2 regions of the Bacillus luti genome follow, and region 1 is predicted to be linked to the other one. Evidence: riboswitches for the same ligand, from Rfam matches in the RefSeq annotation. Region 1 holds a riboswitch; the other holds the start of a gene.

Region 1 (8,304 bases):
GTTATGCTAAGTTAACTATTGATATATAGTATTCATTTTTTATTCCTTATCGATTTGCATTCATAATCTTTAATTTCCGTATCATCCACCACATATGGGCAAGGATCTTCTCGAATAAAACGTACTGCATTCAATCCTATCATTTGGGCAGGGATTGATGTATTGCCGTCTGGCAAAATTGGAGAAATGGAAAGATCAGCGACTTTCAGATTTTTGGTTCCAAAGACATTCAGGGATCCATCAAGAACTCCTTCTTTAATATTTTTACCCATCTTACATTGCCCTCCGAAGTGAGTAAAAAGGGAATACGAAGCTCTGACAAAGCCAGCCAATCTAGTCCGCTTTTCATTCTCATCCGGAATTTGGAATATACTTTCATCAGGAAAGACTACCTGATAGATGTCCCCCGGATCGAGTTCACGCGCTCTAACAATCATGTTATACGTCTCAATATATTGATCCACCATGAAGTTTAGATCATCTGGATTTGCCAACGGGTTTAAATCAATAGTTGGATATGCCTCTGGGTCGCTATGGGAAACCATGACAGTACCTCGGCTTCTTGGATTTACATCTACAATTCCAATACTCATAATATTACTAGGTTCTGTCTCATTAAAATCCCAACCATTTATCGCAATTTCCTGACTAGGTACAAAAAACGGAAGTGGGAGGCCTAATAATTGAAGGCGCCGGCCACCAATAGGGTTATTGACTTTTTTAAATGCTCCAAATGCTCCTGGCTGATTAGGATCAGCAGCCAATATCTGAAGAAGTCTTCCTGTTTCCACTCTAATCCCCATACCGACAGAATAATGTGTTTGGAAGTTATATCCGACTTGAGGGCTTTCTACTAAAGTTGATATGCCAGCTTTAGCTAAATCTTCAGGACTACCAATACCTGAGCGTTGAAGTATGACAGAGGAGAATTGGCCTGCTGAGACAATGATTCCTTTTCGAGCATAACTTCGTTGTGACACCCCATTCTTAACATATTGAACGCCAACAGCAATGTTAATTCCTTTTTTTTCTTTAAATAGAATTTTATCCACTGTTGTCTTTGAAAAGATGACCAATTTTCTCTGATCAACTCCAAATTCATCAGCTTGGAATTCATTTCCTTGCGTAACAATTTGATTGTTTAAATAACCGGTTGCTGTCGAGGAACGAACCAATTTTCCGTTTTCCATCTTTTGAATATATTGACCTTTTAGGGTCGTAACATCTCTTATCCCTGTATTGTAATCCTCTTCAATTGGGATATTAAAAACTTCTGAAGCGGCTTGTGCTAAGGTTTGGATTAATCCTTGATTAGGAATGTTTTGTTGTCTAATAAAAATAGGTCCGTTACTTCCACGTTCTTGAGGGCTTTGTGTCATTCCTGTATACGTTTCATTTTTAATAAATAATGAGCGAATACTATCATAATTCCATGCGTTATTATCAACTAATTTTGCCCATACATCATAAATATCACGACTGCCACGTACAGCTAACATCTGATTATGTTCAGAACTTCCACCAATGGCACGACCACTTGACGTTATTAACTGACGACCAATCGTTTGCTCAACTATAGTAGTGACATTAAATGAATGCCTATTATCAGTAGCATTTAAAATAGAAACTATAAGATTAGGACTGCTTAATTCCTCTGTCATGTTTGTTCCTGCTTCAAGAACGAGAACGGAAGTACATTTATCATCCGTTAATTCTTTAGCAATTATCCCTCCGGCAGTACCGGCACCAATCACGATGTAATCAAAAATATATTGTTTTGACATCCTATTATTCCTTTCAATAAAAAATTTAAAACAATAAATTCCTATACAATATACTATGAACATATCGTACGGACTGCCTGTACTTTTAATAGAGGTTAATAGTTTTGAAAATTACCAGCATTAGCGATAGCTGGTTTAGGCGCTCGTGATATTATGGGATTTTGCGTTGTGAACTTATTATATGCAGGTTGTATCATTAGTCTATGTTTCTTATTTATTTAAATGAAAAACTAGTTTTATACTAGCTTTTTTACACAATAAATCACTTATTTCCCACGCAATTTATAATCGTTTCCCACTCTATCTCCGTAAGATGTAATGACTCAAATGCAAAAAAATCTTCGCAAATTTTTTCGATCAGGTGTGGATGTTCCCTCAAAAAATTCCACTGTAACGCTTTAGGAAGAAAATGTATTTCATATTCTTTACTTCCCCTTACTATCTCATCCACTTCTCTTTCACAAATCCCTCTTAACAAGTAGTCATTTCTTAACTCTATTTGAATTTGCTGAAATATTTCGCTACATTTTTTCAATTGAAGTAAACATGTAATATACGTTCGCAAAAGTTCATTATCATACCCACAACAGTTTATAATACGATCGACTTCATTCATAATGTACGAGCCTTTTCTTCTATTTGTAATAACCACTTTTCCCGCTTCTCTAGTTTACTCGTTTTCACAGATTGAAATACTGAACGTTTTATATCGCGAATGCCGCAAAAACGTAAAACGCCTCTCTTCATTACAATCCAATCTGCTGATCGGTATAATAAAGCGACGTACCATAAAGGCGAATCCAACGTATTAATAACCCACGCTTTCTTTCCGGTCAATAATCCTTTCGGCAGAGCACCTTCATATTTATAAGCAAATCCCGCTACGAAAATACGGTCAATAAATCCTTTTAAAATAGCAGGCATCCCCCACCACCATATCGGATAAATGAAGAGAAGAGTATCTGCCTCTTCCACTAATTTTCTATATCGCGCTGTCTCTTCCTCACTTACTAAATCACGCCTTTTCTTCTCTTCATTAAATACAAGCACTGGATCAAATTGTTCCTTATATAAATCAAGTACCGTAACCGAATGATTTGTTTCCTGTAATCCTTTTTGCACATGCTCTAAAATGGCCCCGTTAAAACTTGAAGGATTAGGATGGGCGTATATAATTAGTACGTTCATTGCAAAACCACTCCCTCTATAGTTAAAGCTTCCACTTCTCTAACATCTTCTCTACAACTTGCACGTTTTTCGAACTTTGCAACAAACGATTTAATACTGTGAGTAACTCTTCCTTTTCTAAATCTTTCAGTTTCTCTTTAACTGTACTCTCACCTACATGTTGAATATCATAAACGACCGCCGCCATATGTTTACAATAATTTTCATATGGACACTCACAGCTACTTTCTGTAAAATCCTCTAAATCAATAATTACTTCGTAGTTCCCTGCATTTCCAGTAACGAAGGCAAATATTTTCGTATCTTGTATTTCGACATCTTCTACATGTCCTTCTTCATAATATTCATATCCTTTATCCATAATGTACTTAGGAATCCACTTCGTTATATCGTTTAATAAGTAAGCGTACATAACAACACCTCTTCCTTTAATTCCCTTTTGACTTCCAAAACCCTGCATGTTATTCTAATAACTGTCAAATAGCAAGTCTATATGACAAAACGACTGACACCTATTCGGCGGAGGTGTCTCTTTTCATTTGCAGCCGATATGAAGTGCCTCTTTCAGGCACATTCAATCTTTGACACTACACACTCAACACCATTCCCTGTATCAGGCTGCTTAAGCAGTCTTTTACTCTACATACTTCAAAAAAAAAGAGAGCTTAGCTCCCTTTTCCCGCCTTATAAAATACCCCTTTTTCAGCATAGAGATATTCATCAGCTAATGTAATTTTTCCATCCAGTTTCAGTTCATCTAATAGTCTTGATAAATAAAATTGATGTAACATCTTTTTCGTGAATTTTCCTTCATGATGCGAAACGATATGTTCTTGAATATCTAACAATGATATTGGCTTATCTTGCTCTATCATATATTCATAAACTGTACTACGCAGTTTTACGTATTTTTCGAGTGTCACAGTACTTCGCACCCCCTTTCTTCTTAATATAAATTTTCGTAATCGGTTTTTTTGCAATAAAAAAACCTCTCCGATAAGAAGAAGTTACGTATATCTTCGTCTTATCTCCCAGAACAAATATGTTCTGCTGGAATTAGCACCTGCATCGCGGTTGCTGGGTTTCATCGGGCCAGTCCCTCCACCTCTCTGGATAAGAAAATATTCACTTAATTCCTACTATACGTAATTTCATTTTAATTGTCAAATAAATATAACAAATTATATTTTGTTCCTTACTGTTCATACTATACATATATGAATATGCAAGGAGGATTATGAAATGCACGAAAATGCTCGCGGATATGTCCAAAATTCTTTTCAATCATTACAAGAAGCAAAACATTGTTTAGAAGAAGCGCTACAGACTGTTGAAAAAGATTTTAATCGCGCTCGTATTGAACAATCCCTTTATGCGATCGAACAAGCTATTCAACGCTGCGATTACACCGTTCACATTTTAGAACAAGATTGAAAAAACTTCCCATCAATTTGGTGGGAAGCTTTTTCAAATGGCATACTTCATTATTATTGCCGTTATAATTAAAAAATATACAGAATTCACAATTTCTAAAATCCCTACTTTTATGATAGAAATCTTTTTGCCATACAACACTATTGCTCGAATAACACTTGGTATAAAAATAAGAGAACACAATGGATTAATAGTAAAAATGATAATCGTTAATACAATATGATAACCCCAAGATATAAAACGATACTTCGGATTATTTTTCTCACGTATCATCGTTTTCACATAAAACGTACTTCCTAAAAAATATAAAAATGAAATAAGCGCAATGAATAATGCTGTTTTATCTATAAGTTTCATTGAAAAATAATAACTGACTAAACCACCGATACAGAAAACAATAATCGCGAAAATGTCATTTAGTAACGCTCTTTCATTCTTTTGACGAGCGTAATACATATTTACAATAAATAATGGAATCATGACTACTACGAATAAAAGAATTCGCCATTCATATAATAAAGAAATCATCCCAAATACGAACGCAATAATAAAATATAAAATTGCGGCATGTAAATATTCTTTTTTTCGTTTTTGTTTTATGTACGTAAGGAATGGATACGTAGCTAAATAGATGAAAAACCAAGCTAAAAACAATGGAATATGATACATAGTAGGTTTCCCAAGTATAGCGCTTAATAGAAATGGTATAACGAGCATCGCCCATGCCCCATGTTGCTTCGGAATAACTAACTTCATTAACTATACACCTCCCTTTTGAAAATAATTCTCACCTACTATTATACAAATAATTTCATATAGTAACGGATATATATTGGACTATTTTTTGACAATAAAAAATGCTCCTTACAATATGTAAGAAGCATGAAAGAGGCAAACGAATATGTAAGTCGCGACCCTACCTTATATAAATATGCTTTTCTATGCCATGTTATGCTTATCTAATATGCCATATTTCCTTTTAAATCTTGTAAGAATCGTAATCCAAGAAGTACTAAATAGTAGTAAGAACACAACATTTGAAATCGCATGACTCAAATCGAAGTAAAAACTTGCGATATAGTATGAAATAACTGTTTCCCACGTTGCTTCCTGTATAAAACCGAGTAGTCCCCAGAAATTCATGATCCAGCCAAATAAAAAGCCAACGAAGAATCCGTATAGTAGTCTTCCCCATAACTTTTTCATTAAAAATGTATTGCGTAATAATCCAGCTATGAAACCAATCATCCCCCATGAAAACATTTGCCACGGCGTCCACGGACCTTGCCCTAAAAAGATGTTAGATACAATCGCCGCTGTTGCACCGATCATAAAACCAGTCTCACTCCCAAACACGATTGCAGAAACGATAATAACGAATGAAGTCGGTTGTACACTCGGTAAAATCGAAAATGGTACGCGGCTAACTGCTGCGATTGCTGCTAATACGGCAACGAGAACAATTTCACGTGAAACAAACGCCTTTCTTTCAAAGCGGATATAGAATGGTAACATAATAACAGCTAATAAAAACAAGCTACTTAACAAGTAATACCCGTCCATGATAAGTGTAGTAAAGAACAATGTGGCTATTATAACTGCAAAAATACATATTATGAATGCAACATATCGCTTGGACACGCTTCGTACACATCCTCCCACGTTAATGCATATGGCAATTCTTTTCGAATGAATCGATTGATCGATGTTGTATAAAAGAAGTTACCACTAAAAAATTCTTTCGGTGCATCATTCATAATAACTGCTCCGTCAAATAACATCATACATTGATCCACATATTTCGCCGCAAATTCAATATCATGCGTTGCCATTACAATTGTTGTACCTTCTTTTTGTAACTTCTTAAATAACTCTCCTACTCTTTCTTTCTTCCATGGATCGAGTCCCTTTGTCGGTTCATCGAGTAATAATAACGTTGGCCTTGACAATAACGTTGTACATAACGCAAGTAATTGTTGTTCTCCCCCGCTACAATCATGCGGATGGCGTTCTTTAAGTGCATAGAGCCAAAACTTTTTAAGCTGATGCTCTGCTATTTCTCTTCCTTGTTCTCCGTATAACTCACGTGCACGTTCATACACTTCATCCCACACTGTATCAAATGTGAAATGATAATACGGATGCTGCGATACATACCCGATACTTTTAAATCGTTCTTTTGAATCAATTTTATGTATCACTTTACCTTTCCACTTCACTTTTCCTCTTCTCGCTTTTTGTAACCCCGCTAAAATCGTTAACAGTGTAGATTTCCCAGTACCATTTTTCCCAACGAGCGCTACCCATTTTCCTTTTTCAATCGATACGGTTAAGTCTCGTAAAATAAGCGGGCTATTTTTTTCATATTGGAACGAAATATGCTCTGCACTTAAAATGACTTCTTGCTTTTCACTTTGTACTATTGGCTCATTTACATATGGTATCGCTGAAAAATCATTCATTTTCATTTGTGCTTCTCGCACTGTAAACGGAATATCGTTCGCATTCCACTCTAAAAACAATCTTGGAATTTGCGGAATAAATGGACGGAACTTTTCTACTTCCCACATATTCGCTACAACCGTTTTCGGACTGCCATCATACACGATTCGGCCGTTATTCATACAAATAACGCGCGTTGCGAGCGGCATTACCTCATCTAAACGATGTTCACTTAAAACGATCGTAATTCCAAGTTCTTCGTTAATACGCTTTAACAATCCTAAAAACTCTTTCGCAGCAATTGGATCTAATTGTGCTGTCGGTTCATCTAATAATAATAATTTCGGCTGCATAACTAATACTGCAGCTAAATTGACAAGTTGCTTCTGCCCGCCAGATAACGTATGAACAGATTGATGCAATAGATCTTGAAATCCTAAGAAACTAATAAGCTCGGCTATTCTCTTTTGAATAATATGAGATGGTAACCCGATATTTTCTAAAGAAAATGCTAATTCTTGAATTACTGTATCCATTACGAGCTGATTTTCTGGATTTTGAAATACCATGCCAATTTCTTGGGCAGATAACAAATCCGGTACATTTTCTAATAAAGTACCATCATAATATGTGTCTCCAGTACACTTACCGATTGGAAGTAATTCCTTTTTAAAATGTTTTAATAAAGTCGTCTTTCCAGATCCTGATCCTCCAGCAAGTGCAATGAACTCTCCTTTTTGAACAGAAAGAGAAATATGCTGTAACGCGTATTCGTTTTCATCAGCATATACAAATGATAAATTGTTTATTTCTGCATGCGCCACCATAGCCATTCCCTTCCTTCCATTATAATTGGTAAACTAATAAACATCGTAAATACGACAAACATTATTCCATCATATTGCTGAAATAAAATCGATTCGACTTTCGGATAAATAATTAATTTTCCTCCGCCATAATTACTAAAGATGACCGCGGCTATGAATAGAATCGTTAAATAACTGAGCGTATACCAATCGCGTCTTTCCATTCTATATCGAATATACGTCGTACGCTTCGTTACACCAAATCCACGAGCTTGCATAGAATCTGCCGTTTGCAGTGCATCCTCTAACGAACAAATTAATAATACTTGCAGCAATTGCATACCATTTTTCACGCGCTCAATAATGGAACCTGCATCAACTTGTACACCTTTCGTTTTTTGGATGAGTGTAATTTTCTGCAACCGCCTAATAAACAACGGCACAAACCTTACTGTAATCATCGTTAACAATGCAACTTTCGGTGAAATTCTAGAAAACAAATATAAAAATTTATGACTTGAAATAATATCATTATACGACGCGAACGTGAACATAACTGCAACTAACAATAACCCCATTACTAGTCCGAACATAATTGCCTCAAGCTTAATACGGCTATCACCTAACCAAAATAACGTAGTTCGGCCTCT
Region 2 (8,304 bases), 2.5 Mb from region 1:
GGCACAAGAAATTAATACAATTTATGAGATGGAAAAAGGCTGGGGGAAATTACAGAAATATATTACACTACTCTTCACTTCCAAAGCAGCTGATGATATTACAACAGAAGAGTTAACGATGTTTCCTGGTATGGAAGATTTAATTAGCCTACTCCGAGTACTCGATTATTATAAACAAAACACATATGATGTTATTATCATTGATTGTGCTCCAACAGGAGAAACATTAGCAATGCTCAGCTTTCCAGACATGCTTGGCTGGTGGATGGAAAAACTCTTTCCTATTAAAAGAAAAGTTTTAAAAGTTGTTCGCCCTGTAGCCCAACCACTTCTTGGTGTCCCCCTTCCAACCGATGATATTATGGACGAATTAACAAATACACTTGAACAGCTCGGAGAAATGAGAGATATTTTATCAAACCGAGAAGTAACAAGTATCCGCATCGTTGTAAATCCTGAAAAAATGGTCATTAAAGAAGCACAGCGCAGCTTTACGTATTTAAATTTATACGATTATAACGTAGATGCCATTATGATTAACCGCGTCATCCCTAACACTGTCACCGATCCTTATTTTCAAGCATGGAAAGATACGCAAAAGAAATATAAAACATTAATTCAAGATAGTTTTGATCCACTTCCTATTTACGAAGCTCCAATGTTTGAACAAGAAGTTGTCGGTTTGTCTATGTTAGAACGTGTAGGAGGCGCTTTATTCAAATCAGATTCTTCTCCTACGGAAGTAAAATTTAACGGCCGCACACAATATGTAAAAAAGGATGGCGATGAGTATATTTTCGTTCTGTCCATTCCCTTCTCAAACAAAAGTGGGCTTGCATTAAATCAAAAAGGTGATGAGCTTATTATTCGGGCTGGTTCTGTGAAACGAAATATCACATTACCCAAAACATTAACCCACCTTTCTATCCAAGGAGCGAAGTTTGAAGATGATGTACTTAACATTCGGTTTGGAGGTGTAGTGCATGCATGAGGAACTACTAAGGAAGATAATCCGTACAAAAATAAAATTCAGTATGCATATATTAGAAGAGTTACCTGCCCCAATCCAACAATCAGCTAAGCAAATACTAAGTATTTTACAAGAGGAGCTTGCTGCTTATCCGACAGAACAAGGGCATCATGAAGATAATTTAAAAAGTATTATAATTGAATGAACATCTCTGGATAGAGGGCCTTTCTAGGCTTTCTATCTCCATATTGGAGTGATGTAAGTTGTTGAAAAAAAATCAAACTATTATGCTTTGGATTATTCCCTTGTTATTTTTCATTCATAACCTTGAAGAATCTTTCCAAATGCCTCAATATCTCGCTAATCAATTTTCAATTCATTTTATAACAACCCAACAATTTTTCATTGCCATTTCCGCATTAACAATCTTTGTTTTACTTATCGTCTTTCTATATCAACTAAACTTCTTGTCTTCTATATACTGGATTATTTTTATACAAGGAGCAATTTTCTTCAACTCTGTTCAACATATTATTTTGTTTTTCATTTACCGTTCCTATAACCCTGGCGTAATATCCGCAGCTTTCATTGTCATCTTTTCTATTTTCTTTTTTTTATCCCAAAACTACTTAATTCATAAAAAGAAATTCGTAATTACACTCACTTTCAGTTTATTTTCTTATCCTGTTATAATTTGGATTACCTTACTATTCGCTAGCTACTTTCATTCATAAAAAAAGACCAGGAAAACTCCTGGTCTATCACTCTACTTAACAAACATTGGATTCTACGTTATACAAAATTGGAAGGTACAGAATTAGGGTTTGTTTTGTTTGTTAAGTAGATTATATGTTGAACGAACTAACAGCGGAGGGGTTCCTTCTGCCAGTCCGTTAAACTCAATCATTATTTTACGATTTTTTCAAGCTCATCGAGTGAAAGATCTACTGAAATAGAACCATCATTTGTTTCTTTCTTAATTGCATCTGTTACTTCTTTTGAATGATATAGTTCAATTACTTTTTTCAGTGTTGGATCATCTTTATCTTTCGTACGAGCTGCGAAAATATTAATATATGGCTTCGCATTTTCATTCTTTGGGTCTTCTAAGAAAATTGGATCCTTCGCTGGATCTAATCCAGCTTGACCAGCAACACCGTTATTAATAACTGAAGCTGCTACATCTTTTAATACACGAGGTGTTTGCTGTGCGATAACCGGTGTAATTTTTAATTTCTTCGGATTTTCAGCGATACCACTTGGATCTCCAAATAGACCAAAGTCTTTTTTAAGCTTTAATAACCCAGCTGCATCAAGAAGTTTTAATGCACGTGCTTGGTTCGTTGGATCATTTGGAATCGCAATTTCTGAACCATCTGGAATTTCATTTGCTTTCTTATGTTTTTCAGAGTATAAACCCATTGGTGCAATTTGCGTTGTACCAACAGCTGTAATATCTAACTTATGCTCCTTCTTAAATTGTTCTAAGAACGCAATATGCTGGAATGAGTTTAGTTCAATATCTCCATCAGCTAACGCTTTGTTTGGCGTCGTGTAATCAGAGAACTCAATCAGTTTAACTTTAATCCCTTCTTTTTCAGCTTTTCCCTTTACAATTTCCCAAGCGTTTCCATCCGTTCCAGTTACACCAATGCGAACTGTTTTCTCTTTTGCTCCTGCATCCGAGCAGCCGCTTAACGCTGAAATCCCTACAATCGCTGATAATGCAAATGCTAAAATTTTCTTCATTTTCTTTTCCCCTCTTCCTTTTTATGATCTGCGTAAAAAGACTTTCGCAAAGTAGTTTCCTAAATTTTGAGCTATCTGTACGAGAATAATAAGTAGAACAACCGTTACGAACATAACTGATGTATCAAAGCGTTGATAACCGTATGTCATTGCTAAGTCGCCAAGGCCACCACCGCCGACAAGCCCAGCAACTGCTGAAAATTCAATTAGACCAACTGTCATAAACGTGACACCTAAGATTAATGGTGCTAACGCTTCTGGCACGAGAATTTCAAAAACAATTCTAAGTGGTGAAGCACCCATCGCTTGCGCTGCTTCAATTACCCCTTTCGGAACAGAAACAAGGTTTGTTTCAACCATTCTAGCAATACCAATTGATGCAACTAACGTCATTGGAAAGATCGCTGCTGCTGTTCCAATTGTCGTTCCGATAACACTTCTTGTTAGCGGACTTAAAGCTACTAAAAAGATAATAAATGGAACTGGACGAATTGTATTAATAATGACATTAAGAATTGAAAAGACCCATTTATTCTCTAAAAAGTTTCCTTTACGCGTTACATATAAAAGTAAACCTAGAGGTATACCGAGAATTGTAGCGAATATAAGGGTTACAATTACCATTAAGAGGGTATCCCCCGTCGCATCTAATATACGAGGCCAAAATATACTCCAATCAACTCGCATGAGCTTCTACCTCCTTAAGCTGCACTTGCAGTCTTAGATGTTGTAATGCTTTTTGGATTTCCTTCTGCTCACCTTGCAGCTCTACAAGAAGATTTCCAAATAGCACATTTTGAAGTTCAATAATATTTCCGTACAGTACATTTACATCAACGTTATAGTTTTTTGCGATATAAGATAGTACAGGCTGTCCTGTCTCCTCACCAGTAAAAGTTAAGCGGTAAATCTGTCCACCATTTTGAATTTTCGCTAGAACACTTTCTGGTAAATGATCATTAATAACAGAACGTACAAAGTTTTGAGTCGTTTTTGTTTTTGGTTGTGTGAACACGTCAAACAGTTTTCCTTCTTCAATTACTTTTCCTTTTTCCATCACAGCTACACGGTGACAAATTTCTTTCACAACGTGCATTTCATGTGTAATAAGAAGAATTGTTAAATTGTACTCTCTATTTACCTTCTTTAATAAGTTCAAAATCTCTGTCGTTGTTTCTGGGTCTAAAGCTGATGTTGCCTCATCACATATAAGGATATCTGGTGATGTCGCCAGCGCTCTTGCAATCCCAACACGTTGCTTTTGTCCACCCGATAATTGCTCTGGATAATAGTTTGCTTTATCTTCTAATCCTACAAACTTCAACAGTTCATTTACTCTTTCTTTTATTTCATTCTTTGGTACTTTCGCTAACTTTAATGGGTAAGCAATGTTCCCAAACACTGTTCTTGAATTAAATAAATTAAAACTTTGAAAAATCATTCCGATTCTCTGTCTTAGCTTCCGTAAATCTTTCGTCGATAATGATGTAATATCTTTATCATCTATCGAAATCGTTCCTGCCGTCGGTCTCTCTAACATATTTACTAAGCGTAACAATGTACTCTTTCCAGCGCCACTAAAACCGATAATGCCAAAAATTTCACCTTTCTCAACGGATAACGTTACATCCTCCACCGCATGAACAGATTGCCCACCTGATTCATACACTTTACTTACGTTGTTAAAAGAAATCATTTTCTTCCCTCCTATATGCTGTAAAAACTTGAAGTAGAGCTTTCGAGGTAAAATAAAAAGTGCTCTCCTTCTTATCAACCATAAAGATAAGAAGGAGAGCACTTATATGTACTCGGTCACATCTTCTCATCTTCCAAGCCTATAAAGGCTTGCTGGAGTTAGCACGGTATTTAAAAACCCGTTGCTGAGGTATCGTAGGGCCAGTCCCTCCACCTCTCTGGATAAGAATGTATCGATTTAATTGTCGTTTAATTAATTCTCATTATAGAACTCAGAATAATGGGAGTCAACATATTTTTTAGAAAAATATTAATTATTTCTTTATTAAAATTTTTAGATTATAAAATATCAATTTTAAAAGTTATGTAAAATTCCCTCTTCGCATATTTTTAAAAAGGATAATCTTCTCTACGAATTGAATAACATTATTTGAATATGAAACTTGGAGGAAGATAAATATATGAAAACAGCTCTTTTACTCGTTGATATTCAAAATGATTATTTTCCACATGGAAAGATGGAATTGCGTAATCCAGTAGAAGCAAGTGAATATGCTAGTCAACTGCTCCAGTACTTTAGAAAGGACAACAAACCTATTTTTCATATCCAACATGTAGCTATAAAAGATGACGCTACTTTTTTTCTACCAAATACAGAAGGTGTACATATTCACGAAAATGTTCGTCCGCTTAGAGAAGAAACGGTTATACTCAAGCACTATCCAAATAGCTTTCGAGAAACGAATCTTCTAGAGCAATTACAACGTTTAGACATTAAACACGTCGTCATATGTGGGATGATGACCCATATGTGTATTGATGCTACCGTAAGGGCTGCCTTTGATTTCGGCTTGCAATGTACTGTTATACATGATGCTTGTGCTACAAAAGATCTTTCTTTTAAAAACGCTACTATACCAGCCGTTTATATTCATAATACAATTTTAGCTAGTTTAAATGGCGTATATGCAAATGTAATGAGTACAGAGGAGTTTTTAGCTACAAAAAAACACTCTCTTCAGTGAGCAAAACCGAAAAGAGTGTTTCTTGTCAAACCATAGATTTTCTTTCAAATTGTATTATACAGGAAATCCTTAAAATGAATACTAAAAAATGTGACTAATGAGTCAACTTTTCTCGTTGTTTTGTTTCTATTTACATGTTTATCCCGCTATTAATAGGGTTTAGCTAGTTCCACTTAACAAACGGTAATATGTGGTAATTGATTCTGATTCAAATTGACTAGTCTTTCCTATTACTTATCTGTTTGTTCTTGTTTCTTTTTCAAATACTCCGCACGCAATTTTTCAATTTGCTGCTTTTTATCAAATTTGACAGGCGTCTGTTTTTCATGAAACTTTGCAACAGCTACCTGGCCTTTGTAATCTAATTGATATTTTCCCACTTTGTTCACCTACTTTTCTTCTCTTTAAAGAGAATCTATTCAACAAATATAATATACCTTATTTTACTGAAATAAACCTTATTACTTAATTAGTTTTTCTACTGATATCTATCTTAATCCACATATAAAAAGTTTTTCAAAAAAAAGAGATCTTCGCAGACTGCGAAGATCTCTTCTACTATTTCTTATAAAGTTTCAGAAGTAGTTTTTGCTTGCATGTGAAGTGCTAAGTAGTCAGGGCCACCAGCTTTAGAGTCTGTACCAGACATATTAAAGCCACCGAATGGTTGGTAACCTACGATTGCACCAGTACATCCACGGTTGAAGTATAAGTTACCTACGTGGAAGTCTTCACGTGCTTTTTCAATATGGTCACGGTTGTTAGTAACAACAGCACCTGTTAAACCGTATTCTGTATTGTTTGCAATTGCAAGTGCATGATCAAAGTCTTTTGCTTTACAGAATGCTACTACTGGTCCGAAGATTTCTTCTTTCATTAAGCGAGCATCTTCTGCAACGTCAGCAACGATTGTTGGTTGGATGAACCAGCCTTTAGAATCGTCTCCTTCGCCACCTGTTAAGATTCTACCTTCTTCTTTACCAATTGCAACATAGCTCATTACTTTATCAAATGCAGCTTGGTCATTAACAGGACCCATGTTTGTACCTAATACAGCTGGGTTATCAACTGTTAATTCTTTTGTTAATTCAACTGCACGATTTAATACGTGATCGTATACATCTTCGTGGATTACTGCACGAGAACATGCAGAACATTTTTGTCCTGAGAATCCGAATGCTGATGCAACGATAGATTTAGCAGCTAATTCAAGATCAGCTTCTTTATCAACAACGATTGTATCTTTACCGCCCATTTCAGCGATAACACGTTTTAACCAGATTTGTCCTGGGTTTACTTTCGCTGCACGCTCATAAATACGGATACCTACATCGCGAGATCCAGTGAAACTAATGAAGCGTGTACGAGGATGATCTACTAAGTAGTCACCAACTTCAGAACCGTTACCTGGAACGAAGTTTACTACGCCAGCTGGTAAACCAGCTTCTTCTAATACTTCCATGAATTTCGCTGCTACTACAGGAGTTGTACTAGCTGGTTTTAGTAATACTGTGTTCCCAGAAACTAAAGCAGCTGTTGTCATACCTGCCATAATTGCGAATGGGAAGTTCCAAGGAGAAATGATAACACCTACTCCTAATGGAATGTAAGAGAAACGATTATATTCAATTGGACGGCTTTCTACTGGAATACCGTCTTTTAATTTCAACATTTGACGAGCATAATATTCCATAAAGTCGATTGCTTCTGCTGTATCAGCATCTGCTTCATTCCATGGTTTACCTGCTTCTTTTACAAGAATAGCAGAGAATTCATGTTTTCTACGACGAACGATTGCTGCAGCACGGAATAAAATGTCTGCACGCATTTCTGGTTTTGACTTTCTCCAAGTTTGGAATGTTTCATCCGCTACTTGCATTGCTTTTTCAGCTAACTCACGGCTTGCTTTTGAAACGCGACCAACAAGTTCCTCTTTATTTGCAGGGTTTACAGAAACAATCTTGTCTTCTGTAGTGATTTTTTCTCCCCCAATAATTAATGGATAGTCTTGTCCAAGATAAGATTCTACTTTCTTTAAACCTTCTTCAAACGCTAATTTGTTCGCCTCTACTGAAAAATCTGTAAATGGCTCATGTTTGTATGCTACTACCATCCTTTTAGCCTCCCCTTAGAAAAACGTTTACATTTTACAACATTATTCTACACGATAATTTAGATTTATTCAAATATTCCTAGACTTATATTTTAAAAATTAATTAATTTTTAAAATATAATAAAAAAATAGAGTTATACATACGTATAACTCTACAAAATATGAGTATATTCCAAAATGTTTTTTCCAATCAATAAAATAGTTACTAATAAGAATAAAGTCCTCACATATCCAACACCTTTTTGAACGGCAAACTTCGATCCAAAATAAGCGCCAAAAATCATCGATAATCCCATGATAATACCGTATTCAAAATGAATTATGTCTAAAAATAAAAAAGTAATTAAAGATACGATGTTACTAACAAAGTTCAAAGGTTTTCCAGATGCTGCCGCTTGAATAAAATCCAAACCGATTAATAAAAATGCAAAAATTAAAAAGGAGCCTGTTCCTGGTCCAAAAAATCCATCATAAAACCCTATCATTAAAATAACAAAGAAAAATATTAATGTTTTCCTTTTCGTCATCTTTTTATAGGTAGATACACTTCCCCAATCCTTTTTCGCAATAATATAAATAGCAATAAATACCAACATCACAAGTACTAATGGACGTAAAATATCTGGTGGAATAAATTTTACTACTAAAGCACCTGCAACTGCTCCAATAATAGTTAACGGGATTAACTTTCCTACAATTTTAAAATCTACCTTTCCTGATCGAATAAAATAAATTGTACTCGTAAACGTCCC

Evidence for each region. Region 1 has a riboswitch for S-adenosylmethionine ahead of EUC40_RS10510 (hypothetical protein). Riboswitches for the same ligand answer to the same signal wherever they lie in the genome.
Region 2: another riboswitch for S-adenosylmethionine. It lies ahead of EUC40_RS24135 (methionine ABC transporter ATP-binding protein); the one in region 1 lies ahead of EUC40_RS10510 (hypothetical protein).

The regions. Positions count from the first base shown of each region.
Region 1 covers NZ_CP040336.1:2,048,777-2,057,080, reverse strand. Annotated here, with positions in the region: gene EUC40_RS10535 (GMC family oxidoreductase) at 33-1,784, opposite strand; partial or broken gene EUC40_RS10530 (TIGR00366 family protein) at 1,896-2,006, shown strand; gene EUC40_RS10525 (group-specific protein) at 2,047-2,400, opposite strand; gene EUC40_RS10520 (NAD(P)H-dependent oxidoreductase) at 2,397-2,972, opposite strand; gene EUC40_RS10515 (SWIM zinc finger family protein) at 2,995-3,432, opposite strand; gene EUC40_RS10510 (hypothetical protein) at 3,638-3,895, opposite strand; SAM riboswitch class I at 3,994-4,092, opposite strand; gene EUC40_RS10505 (hypothetical protein) at 4,215-4,406, shown strand; gene EUC40_RS10500 (YwiC-like family protein) at 4,440-5,162, opposite strand; gene EUC40_RS10495 (ECF transporter S component) at 5,346-6,047, opposite strand; gene EUC40_RS10490 (ABC transporter ATP-binding protein) at 6,020-7,681, opposite strand; gene EUC40_RS10485 (energy-coupling factor transporter transmembrane component T) at 7,654-8,304, opposite strand, start outside.
Region 2 covers NZ_CP040336.1:4,784,405-4,792,708, forward strand. Annotated here, with positions in the region: gene EUC40_RS24110 (ArsA family ATPase) at 1-991, shown strand, start outside; gene EUC40_RS24115 (DUF3926 domain-containing protein) at 984-1,175, shown strand; gene EUC40_RS24120 (HXXEE domain-containing protein) at 1,237-1,704, shown strand; gene EUC40_RS24125 (MetQ/NlpA family ABC transporter substrate-binding protein) at 1,877-2,719, opposite strand; gene EUC40_RS24130 (methionine ABC transporter permease) at 2,741-3,406, opposite strand; gene EUC40_RS24135 (methionine ABC transporter ATP-binding protein) at 3,396-4,415, opposite strand; SAM riboswitch class I at 4,539-4,643, opposite strand; gene EUC40_RS24140 (cysteine hydrolase family protein) at 4,876-5,439, shown strand; gene EUC40_RS27085 (hypothetical protein) at 5,670-5,819, opposite strand; gene pruA (L-glutamate gamma-semialdehyde dehydrogenase) at 6,005-7,552, opposite strand; gene EUC40_RS24150 (TSUP family transporter) at 7,705-8,304, opposite strand, start outside.